DNA from 2 places in the Micrococcus sp. FDAARGOS_333 genome. Region 1 is predicted to be linked to the other one. Evidence: riboswitches for the same ligand, from Rfam matches in the RefSeq annotation. Region 1 holds a riboswitch; the other holds the start of a gene.
What was found. A riboswitch is a leader RNA that binds a small molecule or an ion and turns the genes downstream of it on or off. The one in region 1 is predicted to bind thiamine pyrophosphate.
Positions count from the first base shown of each region.

Region 2: another riboswitch for thiamine pyrophosphate. It lies ahead of thiC (phosphomethylpyrimidine synthase ThiC); the one in region 1 lies ahead of CEQ11_RS11895 (thiamine ABC transporter substrate binding subunit).

Region 1 covers NZ_NJFJ02000001.1:2,667,523-2,673,332, reverse strand. Annotated here, with positions in the region: gene CEQ11_RS11905 (ABC transporter ATP-binding protein) at 1-89, opposite strand, end outside; gene CEQ11_RS11900 (iron ABC transporter permease) at 92-1,786, opposite strand; gene CEQ11_RS11895 (thiamine ABC transporter substrate binding subunit) at 1,797-2,864, opposite strand; TPP riboswitch at 2,936-3,044, opposite strand; gene CEQ11_RS11890 (AI-2E family transporter) at 3,196-4,752, shown strand; gene CEQ11_RS11885 (MFS transporter) at 4,935-5,810, shown strand, end outside.
Region 2 covers NZ_NJFJ02000001.1:1,368,689-1,374,498, reverse strand. Annotated here, with positions in the region: gene thiE (thiamine phosphate synthase) at 1-691, shown strand, start outside; tRNA gene CEQ11_RS06150 (tRNA-Arg) at 735-807, shown strand; gene thiD (bifunctional hydroxymethylpyrimidine kinase/phosphomethylpyrimidine kinase) at 961-1,851, opposite strand; TPP riboswitch at 1,930-2,042, shown strand; gene thiC (phosphomethylpyrimidine synthase ThiC) at 2,044-3,798, shown strand; gene CEQ11_RS06135 (YjiH family protein) at 3,935-5,311, opposite strand; gene CEQ11_RS06130 (hypothetical protein) at 5,517-5,810, shown strand, end outside.

The DNA of each region.
Region 1 (5,810 bases):
ACCGTCACGTCCTCCAGCGTCAGGGCCGCACCGTGCTCCATGCCCATGCCCATGCCCACGCCCATGCCCATGCCCATGCCCACGCCCATGCTCACCATGCTCCTCCCGTCCCGGCGGCGCCGCGCGGGCGCAGCCTCTCGCACACCACCATCACGGTGGCGGTGACCAGGGCCAGCACCACCGCACCGGCCAGGGCCATCCCGTAGTTCTCCGCCCCCGGACGGCCCAGCAGCTTCACCACCACGATCGGCAGTGTCTGGTAGTCCGGGCTCGCCAGGAAGCTGGTGGCCCCGAACTCGCCCAGGGACACCGCGAACGCGAAGCCCGCGGCCAGGCCCACTGCCCGCAGCAGCACCGGCCCGTCCACCGTGAGCAGCACTCGCCAGGGGCCGGCGCCGAGCGTGCCGGCGGCCTCGCGCAGCCGATGGTCCACCGCGCCGAGCACCGGCACGAGCGTGCGCACCACCAGCGGCAGCGCCACCACGGCCTGGGCCAGCGGCACCAGCGCCCCGGACTGGGCGAGCTCCCGGAACTCCAGCTGCAGGGACACCACGAATCCGAAGCCCACCGTCACCGCGGAGACGCCCAGCGGCAGCATCACCGCGCCGTCCAGCCAGCGCTGGGCCCGCCGTGCCGCGGCGGAGTGGAACGGGCGGGTCAGTAGCAGGGCCAGCGGAATGCCGGCCAGCAGGGTGAACACGGTGGCGTCCCCGGCGATCTTCACCGAGTGCTCCAGCGCCTGCAGCACCGTGGTGCCGCCGGCGAACCCGGCGCCCGAGCTCTCCGCGAGCAGCCGGTAGTTCCGCAGCCCCCAGCCCTCGCTCGAGTGGAACGAGCGGACCAGCAGCGAACCCAGCGGCAGCAGGATCAGCGTGGCCGCCAGGGCGGTGACCAGCGCCGGCGCCCAGTCACGCCGTCCCAGCGGCACCGCGTACGCGTCCCGGATGCGCAGCGCACGCACGGTCCTGGCGGAGGCGGCGGAGGACAGCCCGATGGCCGCCAGCACCACCAGCAGCTGCAGCACGGAGAACACGGCGGCCACCCGCAGGTCCAGGTAGACCGAGGTCTGCACCCAGATCTCCGTCTCCAGGGTGCCCACCCCGGGGCGGCCGAGCGTCTGGACGATCCCGAACGCCGAGCAGCAGAACAGGAACACCAGCGAGCCCGCCGAGGCGATCGCCGGGCCCAGCTGCGGCAGCGTGACCGTGCGGAACACCCGCCACGGGGACGCCCCGAGCGAGGCCGCCGCCTCCGCCTGCCGCGGGTCCAGCACGGACCACAGCCCGCCGACCTGGCGGACCACCACGGAGACGTTGAAGAACACCATGGCCAGCACCACCGCCGTGGTGGTCTGGTCCAGGCCGAGGAACCCGAGCGGCCCGCCCGGGGCCAGCAGGGCGCGGAAGGCCACGCCCACCACCACGGTGGGCAGCACGAACGGCACCGTCACCACGGCACGCAGCGCGTCCCTGCCCGGGAACGTGCGCCGGTAGAGCACAAAGGCCGCCGGCAGGCCCACGGCCAGGGAGAGGGCCGCACCGGCCGCCGCCATGCCCAGGGTGTGGCCGAGGATCCGCCAGGTGCGCTCGCGGCCGAGGACCTCGCCGAAGGCGGTGAGGTCCAGGGCGCCGTCCGCGGTGACGCCCCGCAGGAACATCGCGCCGACCGGCCACAGGAAGAAGACCGCGAGGAAGGTCAGCGGCAGGACGGCGGCCAGCAGCCACCAGGCGCCCAGCCCGTCGCCGGACGGCCGGGCGCGCGGCCGCCGCTGAAGGACGGACGGCAGGCTCACGTGCTCAACGGTCCTCGCGCAGGGCGGTGAAGTCCTTCAGCCACTGCTCGCGGTGCTCGGCCACGGCCTTCGGGTCCGGGGTGATGGGGTCCTCCGCCATCTGCGCGTTCTCCGCCCACTCCTCGGGCAGCTCGACGGACTCGTCGATCGGGTACATGTACATGGACTCCGGGAACGCCTCCTGGAACTCCTCGGACAGCATGAACTCGATGAACGCCTGGGCGCCCTCCGGGTTCTGCGCGCCCTCGACCACACCGGCGAACTCGGTCTGCGGGGTGCAGGTGCCCTCCACGTTGCCGGTGGTCGGCGCGTAGGCGGGGGAGGAGGAGTAGGAGAGCACGAGCGGGAAGTCGCCCTCGCCGTCACCGCCGGAGAAGTCGGTGTAGTAGGCGTCGGACCAGGAGGAGGCCACCTTGGTGCCGCCGTCCAGGGCCTTCGTCCACCAGTCCTGCCAGCCGTCCTCGCCCTCGGCCTCCACGGTGGCGGCCAGGAAGGCCAGGCCGGGGGAGGAGGTGACCGGGTCGGTGACCACGAGCAGCTCGGCGTACTCCGGCTTCGTGAGGTCGTCGAGTCCCTGCGGCTCGTCCATGCCCTTGTCCTCGAACCACTCGTGGTCCACGTTGACGCAGACCTGGCCCTGGTCGATCGGGATCATCTTGCCCTCCACCACGCGGTCCTTCGCCGACTCCGGCAGGCCCTCCGGCGTCACATCCGCCAGGACGCCGCCGTCCACGAGGGTGTGGGTGGAGTGGTCCTCCACGCCGTAGACGCCGTCCACGGTGGGGGAGTCCTTCGCCAGCAGCAGCTGGTTGACCACGGTGCCGGCGTCGCCGGGGGCGGTGGTCTTCAGCTCGTAGCCGGTCTCCTCGGTGAACTTCTCCAGCAGCTCCTTCGGGGGCTCGAAGGAGTCGTGGGTCATGATGGTGACCGTCTTCTTCGGGGCGTCCGAGCCCTGCTCCTCGGAGGATCCCCCGCCGGTCTGGTCCGCCACGGAGCAGGCGGACAGGGCCAGGACGGCCAGGGCGGACAGGCCGAAGGCGGCCGTGCGGGAACGGGCAGTGGTGTGGGACATCGTCTGTCTCGGCCTCCTGTGGTGCGGAGGGGCCCGGACGCCCACACCCGGACGGGGCGCGGAGCATCCGGGTTGAGAGGTTCTCGACTTCCTCCGCCGGTGCGAGCCGGAGCAGGTTCGAGGGTCTGCGCATCGGGCGCACTCTCAGCGCCCCGTGCGGGCGCTCCCCTGTCGATGTGCGCCCCACCCTACCGGCACCGGCGGTGCGGCGGGAAATGCCGGTCACGGGCCGTCGTCGGGAAGGAGACCGGGCGCGGTGCGCCCGTCATCCTGAGGCACGACGACGGCTCCCTCGCCTGGCGCGTCTGCCTCGCCCCGTACACTGCCTGACGTGAACGAGGCCACTTTCAGCGCGCGCGACGACGCGGCGCACGACCACCGCGTGCCGGGCGCATCCCACCCGGCGGGCGACCGTGCGCGTCGGCAGAGGATCCGATCCATCGAGTCCGAGTGGAACACCTCCCGCCCCCACCGGCTCTGGCCGCGGATGCTGGTGCTGGTGCTCATCGCCGCCGGCCTGGTCATCACGGTGGAGTTCGTGCAGGGCCTGTCCCAGATCATCGCCCCGGTCTTCCTCGGCCTGAACTTCGTGGTGGTGGTCTACCCGGTGCAGGCGTGGCTGACCCGCCGCGGCCTCCACCCGGTGTTCGGGGCCACCGTGTCCGTGCTGCTGGTGGCGGCGGTGTTCTGCGCGTTCGTGGGCCTGCTGTTCTGGTCCATCCTCGAGCTCGTGGACGCCCTGCCGCAGTACACCGGCGAGGTGCAGGCGCTGGTCGTGGACGTCAGCGACCAGCTGATCGCGTGGGGCCTGTCTCCGGAGGCCGTCCAGCAGCAGGTGAACGGGATCGACTGGAAAGACGTCTCCGGCGCCGCGGTGTCCACGCTGACCGCCATCGCCACGAACACGTGGGCCGTGTTCGGCCTGCTGCTGACCGTGGTGATGTCCATGTTCTTCCTGGCCATGGACTCCATGGGCGTCGAGCGCCGCGTGCACCTGCTCAACACCGCCCGGGACGAACTCGGTGACGCGCTGATCGCCTTCGCTCAGGGCGTGCGCCGCTACTGGTTGGTGACCACCGTGTTCGGCCTCATCGTGGCCATCCTGGACGTGGTGGCCCTCGTGATCATCGGCGTCCCGCTGGCCCTGGTGTGGGGTGTGTTCAGCTTCCTCACCAACTACATCCCGAACATCGGCTTCGTGATCGGCCTGATCCCGCCGGCCCTGCTCGGCCTGGTGGAGGGCGGCTGGCCGGCCTTCTTCGCCGTGGTCATCAGCTACTCCGTGCTGAACTTCGTGCTGCAGTCCATCATCCAGCCGAAGGTCGCCGGAGACGCCGTGGGCGTCATCCCCACCGTCTCCTTCATCTCCCTGCTCTTCTGGGCCTGGGTCCTGGGCCCGCTCGGCGCGATCCTCGCCCTGCCCGCCACCCTCCTGGTCAAGGCGATCCTCATCGACGCGGACCCGCACGCCAGGTGGCTCAACGTGTTCATCGCCGCGGACCTGAAGGGCATGGAGCGGTTCCACCTGCCGAAGCTGCTGCAGCGGCGGCAGAAGGAGCAGAAGGCGAAGGACAAGGCCGTGGCGGAGGCCGCGGAGAAGGAGCGCGTGGCCGCCACCGGCGGTGCCGAGGGGCAGGCGCCGCACCCGGAGAAGGAGCGGATGGCCGCGCAGGCGGAGGAGCACCGCATGGACGCGCAGAAGGACTGGATGGCCGCCGAGCAGGAGGCCGTGGCCTCCTCGCCCGACACCCCCGTGCAGCCGGTCGCCGAGGCTGTGGCTCCCGCCGAGACCGACGCCGCCACCCACGCCGATCTGCGCCGGGGCACCGAGCTCGAGGACCACGTCGTCCGGGACGTGGACGACGACCCCGGTGCCCGCAAAGGCTGAACCGCTCCGTGCACGCTGAACGGAACCGGGCGGAGAGCCAGAAGCCTGCGGTCCCTCGAACGGAGCCTCGTCGGGAGGGCGCCCGGCGGAAGGGTGCCGGCCGGGAGGATGCTCGGCAGTCCGGTGCCGGTGCCGCCGGGCGGCGCCGCGGTGGGGGACTGCTGTTCGTCCTGGTCAGCATCATGGCGGCCGGGCCGCTGTTCAACTACGGCGTCTCCGCCTCCTCGGCCCTGGTGCTCGAGCGCCTGGGCATCGACGACGGCCTGCTCGGCACCATCGTCTCAGTCGTGTTCGTCTCGGCCGCCGTCACCTCGCTCTGGCTCGGCCGCCTGGCAGACCGGCTGTCCGTCCGCGCCCAGGTGGCGATCGTCTACGGCGGCTCCGCCCTGGCCCTCGTGGTGGCCGCCTTCGCCCAGCAGTACGCCCTGCTCCTCGTGGCCGCCGCCCTCGTGGGCCCGACCCAGGCGATCGCCAACCCGACCACCAACCGCATCATCCTGGCCGAGGCCCCACCGGGGCGGAAGACCAGCTGGATCGGTGTGAAGCAGTCCGGCGTGCAGGCCTCCCAGCTGTTCGCCGGACTGTTCTTCCCGGCCGTGGCCCTGGCCTTCGGCTGGACCGGTGCCGCCCTTGGCGCGGCCTGCGTGGCGCTGCTGCTGTGGGTCATCGCCGAGGTCGTCCTCGGCCGCGCCGCGGGCGCCGCCCCGTCGGAAGGCGAGGCCTCCGGGAGGAAGGTGAGGGGCCGCCGTCGCCAAGGGCGCCCGGACGCCGCGGAGAAGGCGAGGGCGCCAGACGCGGTGAAGGCGACGACGTCGTCGGCGGGCCGGGGAACGACGCGCGCCGCGGAGCGGCTGCCGGCCGAAGTGTGGCTGACGGCGGCGATCGCGTTCCTGAACGGCCTCGGCACGCAGAGCACCAACGTGTACCTGGCGCTGTTCGCGGTGCGCGAGGTCAGCTTCGGCGTGACCGCCGCAGGCATGGCGGTGGCCGTGGCGGGCGTGGTCGGGGTGGTGTCCCGCGTGATGTGGGGACGGCGCATGGACGCCGGGGGCCGGCCG
Region 2 (5,810 bases), 1.3 Mb from region 1:
CGATCCCGCCGCGCTGCGTGACCGCCTCGCCGACGCCCGCCTGTACCTGTGCACGGATCTGGCTCGTTTCCTGGACGCCGGAGGCGGACTGGAGAAGGACCGCTTCTCCACGTTCTGCCGCGCGGTGTTCGCCGGCGGGGTGGACATCCTGCAGGTGCGGGACAAACAGGTGCCCGTGGCGGTGGAGCTGCAGGCGCTGGCCCTGGTGCGCGAGGCCGCCGAGGCCCACAGCGTCCTGGTGGCCGCCAATGACCGCGCGGACGTGGCGCTGCTGGCTGGCGTGGATGTCTTCCATGTGGGTCAGACGGACCTGACCACGCAGCAGGCCCGTGCCGTGCTCGGCCCGGACGTGGTGTTGGGCCGGTCCTGTCACACCCCGGAGCAGGTGGACGCCGCCCTGGCCGACGGGGGGCTGGACTACTTCTGCACCGGTCCGATCTGGGAGACCCCCACCAAGCCCGGCCGCCCCGCCGCGGGGCTTCGCCTGCCGCAGTACGCCGCGACCCGGAGCGCGGAGATCGCCGCCGGCGGCGGGAAGCCGTCTCCGTTCTTCGCCATCGGCGGCATCGATGTGCCACAGGTGCCCCAGGTGCGCGCGGCCGGGGCCGAGCGGATCGTGGTGGTCCGCGCGATCACCCAGGCCGAGGACCCGGAGGCTGCGGCACGGGCGCTGCGCCAGGCGATGGTGTAGTGTTGTCGAGTCCGCCGCGTCCTGGTGACGCGCGCCGACCCCCGCCTCCGTAGCTCAGGGGATAGAGCGTTGGTTTCCGGTACCAAAGGCCGCAGGTTCGATTCCTGCCGGGGGCACTCACCGACGTCGAGCCGGGTCCACGCAGCGATGCGAGGACCCGGCTCCTCTCGTTCTCAGGCGGTGGCGCGCCCGGGCACCTCGTGCTGTCCCACGAACTGGCGAGTACTGGCCCGTGTCAGCCCCGTGAGCGCGGTGACAGGCGCGTGTTCTCACCAGGTACGTGACGGGGCCGATTGCTCGCGCTCCCGCCATCCGTGGTCCACCGGACCGTGCCAGCCGGGCAGCTCCGCCTGGCCGACCGCGAGCGCCTCACCGCGGCGCATCGCCTCGGCCAGCCACGGCTTGGCCTGCCGCAGCGCCTCCTCCCAGCCGAGCCCGGCGCCGGCGAGTGTGGCCAGCGCGGAGGCCAGGGTGCAGCCGGTCCCGTGCGTGGACCGCACGCGCTGCCAGGACCCCGTCACGACGACGGCCTCCTCCTCCGCCGCGACCAGGGCGTCCGGCACGCCGTCCGGATACTCGTCCGGGTCCAGATGGCCGCCCTTGACCAGCACGGTCACCGCGTGCCGTGCCGCCAGCTCTCCGGCGGCCGCCAGCGCGCCCTCCCAGTCCGGGAGCGTCCGCTCCGTCAGAACCTCCAGCTCCGGCAGGTTCGGTGTCACCAGGTCGGCAGCGCCCAGGAGACGTTCCCACGCGGCGGCGTCCGCGGCGGTGAGGCTGTCCCCGCTGCTGGCGACCATCACCGGATCCAGCACCACCGGGGCCGCGCAGCCCTCCAGCCACGCGGAGACCACCTCCATCACCGCCGGCGAGCCGAGCATGCCGACCTTCACTGCATCCACCGCGATGTCCGCCCCGACCGCGTCCAGCTGGTCCTGCACCGCCTCCAGCGGCAGCGGGTGCACCGCCTGCACCCCCTGTGTGTTCTGCGCCGTCACGGCCGTCACCACGGTCATCCCGTACCCGCCCCAGGCGGCGATCGTCTTCACGTCCGCCTGGATCCCGGCGCCGCCGCCGCTGTCCGATCCGGCGATGCTCAGCACCCGCGGCACGGCCCGTGCGCGCGCTGCGGCCGCTGTGAGGGCGCCCCTCTCCTCCGTCATCTGCCTGTCTCCCTTCGTCGTCGCCACGCACCCTAGCCGGTTGGATGAGACGCGCGCCACAGACTGTGGTAGTGTCCAGGGCACCCCCACGGGAGTCCCACGGCACGGGACTGAGATCAGGCTGACGCCGCCTGACAACCGTCTGAACCTGTCCGGATCATGCCGGCGAAGGAAGAAGGAGAGTGATGGCGCATGTCCGCGCCCGAGAACTACCGCACCCACCGTCTCGCCCACCTCGAGGACGCCGAGCACGGCATCCGCGTCCCCGTCACCGAGATCACCCAGGACGATTCCCCGGACGGCACCCCGAACGAGCCCCTGCGGGTCTACCGCACGATGGGCCCGGGCTGCGACCCGGAGCAGGGCCTGCCCCCGCAGCGCGCGGACTGGATCCGGGCTCGCGGTGACGTGGAGGAGTACACCGGACGTGAGCGCGACCTGCTCGACGACGGCCGCTCGGCCGTCCGCCGCGGCGCGTCCACCCAGGAGTGGCGGGGCGCCCGCCGGGCCCCTCTGCGCGCCAAGGAGGGCACGCGCGTCACCCAGATGCACTACGCCCGCCGCGGCGAGATCACCCCGGAGATGCGCTACGTCGCCCTGCGCGAGGGCGTGGATGTGGAGCTCGTGCGCTCCGAGGTCGCGGCCGGCCGGGCCATCATCCCGGCGAACGTGAACCACCCGGAGTCCGAGCCGATGATCATCGGCAAGGCGTTCGCCGTGAAGGTCAACGCGAACATCGGCAACTCGGCGGTCACCAGCTCGATCGCCGAGGAGGTCTCCAAGCTGCAGTGGGCCACCCGCTGGGGCGCGGACACCGTGATGGACCTGTCCACCGGGGACGACATCCACACCACCCGCGAGTGGATCCTGCGCAACTCGCCCGTGCCCATCGGCACCGTCCCGATCTACCAGGCCCTCGAGAAGGTCGGCGGCGACCACCAGGCCCTGACCTGGGAGATCTTCCGGGACACCGTGATCGAGCAGTGCGAACAGGGCGTGGACTACATGACCGTCCACGCCGGCGTGCTGCTGCGCCACGTGCCGCTCTCCGCGGACCGCGTGACCGGCATCGTCTCCCGCGGCGGCTCGATCATGGCCGGCTGGTGCCTGGGCCACCACGAGGAGAACTTCCTCTACACGCACTTCGACGAACTCTGCGAGATCTTCGCCCGCTATGACGTCGCCTTCTCCCTGGGCGACGGCCTGCGGCCGGGCTCCGTGGCGGATGCCAACGACGCCGCCCAGTTCGCCGAACTCGATACGCTCGCCGAGCTGACGGAGCGGGCCTGGGCGCACGACGTGCAGGTGATGGTGGAGGGTCCAGGCCACATCCCGCTGCACCTGGTGCGGGAGAACGTGGAGCGGCAGCAGGAGCTCTGCCACGGGGCCCCGTTCTACACGCTCGGCCCCCTCGTCACGGACATCGCCCCGGCGTACGACCACATCACCTCCGCCATCGGCGCCACCGAGATCGCCCGCTACGGCACCGCGATGCTCTGCTACGTCACACCGAAGGAGCACCTGGGCCTGCCGAACCGGGACGACGTGAAGACCGGCGTGATCACCTACAAGATCGCCGCGCACGCCGCGGACGTGGCCAAGGGCCACCCCGGCGCCCGGGACCGGGACGACGCCCTGTCCAAGGCCCGCTTCGAGTTCCGCTGGCGCGACCAGTTCGGCCTTTCCCTGGATCCGCAGCTGGCCGAGGAGTTCCACGACGAGACCCTCCCGGCCGAACCGGCGAAGACCGCCCACTTCTGCTCCATGTGCGGGCCGAAGTTCTGCTCCATGCGGATCAGCCAGGACATCCGCTCCGAGTTCGGCGGAGCCGACGAGCAGGCGCGCATCGCCGCGGAGGGCATGGCCGCCAAGGCCGCGGAGTTCAGGGCCGCCGGTGGCAGCGTCTACCTGCCCGAGCCCACCGTGCGCACCGCGGCCGACGCCTGAGCCGCGAGTCCGGCTCCGGGCCGGCGGTACAGTCCTGCGCGGCCGCCGCCCTCCTGACGTCCGACGCCGGCCGGTGGCCTTCTGCGGAAGGCGACCGGCCGGCGTCGTTCTGCGGGGCCGCTGCCTCTGACCTGGCTCAGTACAGCAGGTGCGCCATGCCCACGATCACCGGCAGGCAGATCACGGTGCGCAGCAGGAAGATCGAGACCAGGTGGTGGAAGCGGACGGGGATGGCCGAGCCCAGCAGCAGGCCACCGACCTCGGACATGTAGATCAGCTGGGACACGGACAGGGCACCGATGATGAAGCGGGTCATCTCCGCGGTCACGTCCGAGACGATGACCGCCGGCAGGAGCATGTCCGCGAAGCCGATGAACAGGGCCTGCGAGGCCGCCTCGGCCTCCGGGACGCCCATGAGCTCCAGCACCGGGATGAACGGGGCGCCGAGCCAGGTGAACAGCGGGGTGTGCTCGGCGACCAGCACGGCGGCGGTGCCGATGGCCATGATCACCGGCAGGATGCCCAGCCACATCTCCAGCACGTTCGAGGCGCCGGTGCGGGCGACCTCCCGCACTCCCACCTCGTCGGCGCGGCGGCGGGCGGCGTGCCAGGCACGGGACAGCAGCGGTCGCGGGTCGGAGGCGGCGGTGTCGTCCTCGTTCTCCACCTGCGGGGCACCGGGGAAGCGCTCGTCCGGGAACAGGGACAGCGGAGGGATGCGGGGCATGATCACCGCGGCCACCAGGCCGGCCACGACGATCGTCAGGTAGAACGGGCCGAACATGTGTTGCAGGGACAGCTGGCCGACGATCACGATGGTGAAGGTCACCGAGACCACGTTGAAGGTGGTGCCCATCACGGCGGCCTCACGGCGGGTGAAGTGGCCGGCCTGGTACTGCTGTCCGGTCATCAGCACACCGATGGAACCGTCGCCGAGCCAGGCGGCCAGGGAGGAGACCGAGGCGCGGCCCGGCACCGTGAACAGCGGGCGCATGACCTTGCGCATCAGTGCGCCGGCGAACTCGAGCAGGCCGAAGTCCAGCAGCAGCGGCAGCAGCAGGCCGGCGATGAGGAACACGGTGACCATCAGGGTCGCCAGGTCCATGATCAGCCCGCCGGTGTCCTCGCCCACGAGCGCCTCCGGACCGATCTGCAGGGCGGTCATGGCCCCGAGCACGAGGCCCACCACGCGGACGACGGTCCACACCGGGCCGACGTCGAACAGGGACGTCACCATGGGCCGGGCGCTCAGGTCCGGCTTCGTCAGCGCGACCACCAGGACGCCGAGCACGGAGACGGCCATCACGGTCACCGCGATCCACGGCAGCGCCGGGGCCAGCACGTCCTGCAGAGCGCCGGCGATCAGCGCGATCGGGATGGACACCCCGTCCTCGCCGGCCGGCAGCGGCACCACGAACAGGGCCAGGCCGATCAGGGACGGGATGAGGAACCAGGCCGCCGAGCGGCGGTGGGCCCCGACGGCCGACGCGGCCGCGGTGCGGGTCTCGGTCATGGAGTGCTCTCCCCTCGTCGTCGGGGCCGTTCCCCGCTCAGACACCCGGCCCACGGTATCCACCTGTGAGTTGTCCCACAAAATCACCAGGGGGACGGCCTGCCGCCCAGCGGAAGGCGCGGGAGCCGTCGTCGGGAGCGCGAGGGACCCGGCCGGCGCCGTCCCGTCCCACACGAACCTCTCCCCCAATCGTTACGGTGACCGCATGACCTCCTCCGCCGCCACCGAGCCCGCCCACGACGACGGCCGCTTCCATCGGCAGCTGCGGCCCACCGGGCCGCTGGGCATCGCCGCCACGTTCATCGGCACCACGATCGGCGCCGGCTACGCCTCCGGCCAGGAGATCCTGCAGTACTTCGTGAGCTTCGGCCTGCTCGGCGGCATGGGGGCGCTGGCGATCGCCGGCGCGCTGTTCTTCGCCCTGTCCCTGATCATCCTGCTGCTGGCCCAGCGCCTGCGCTCGACCGCCATCCACGTCCTGGTGAACCCCACCGGCTCG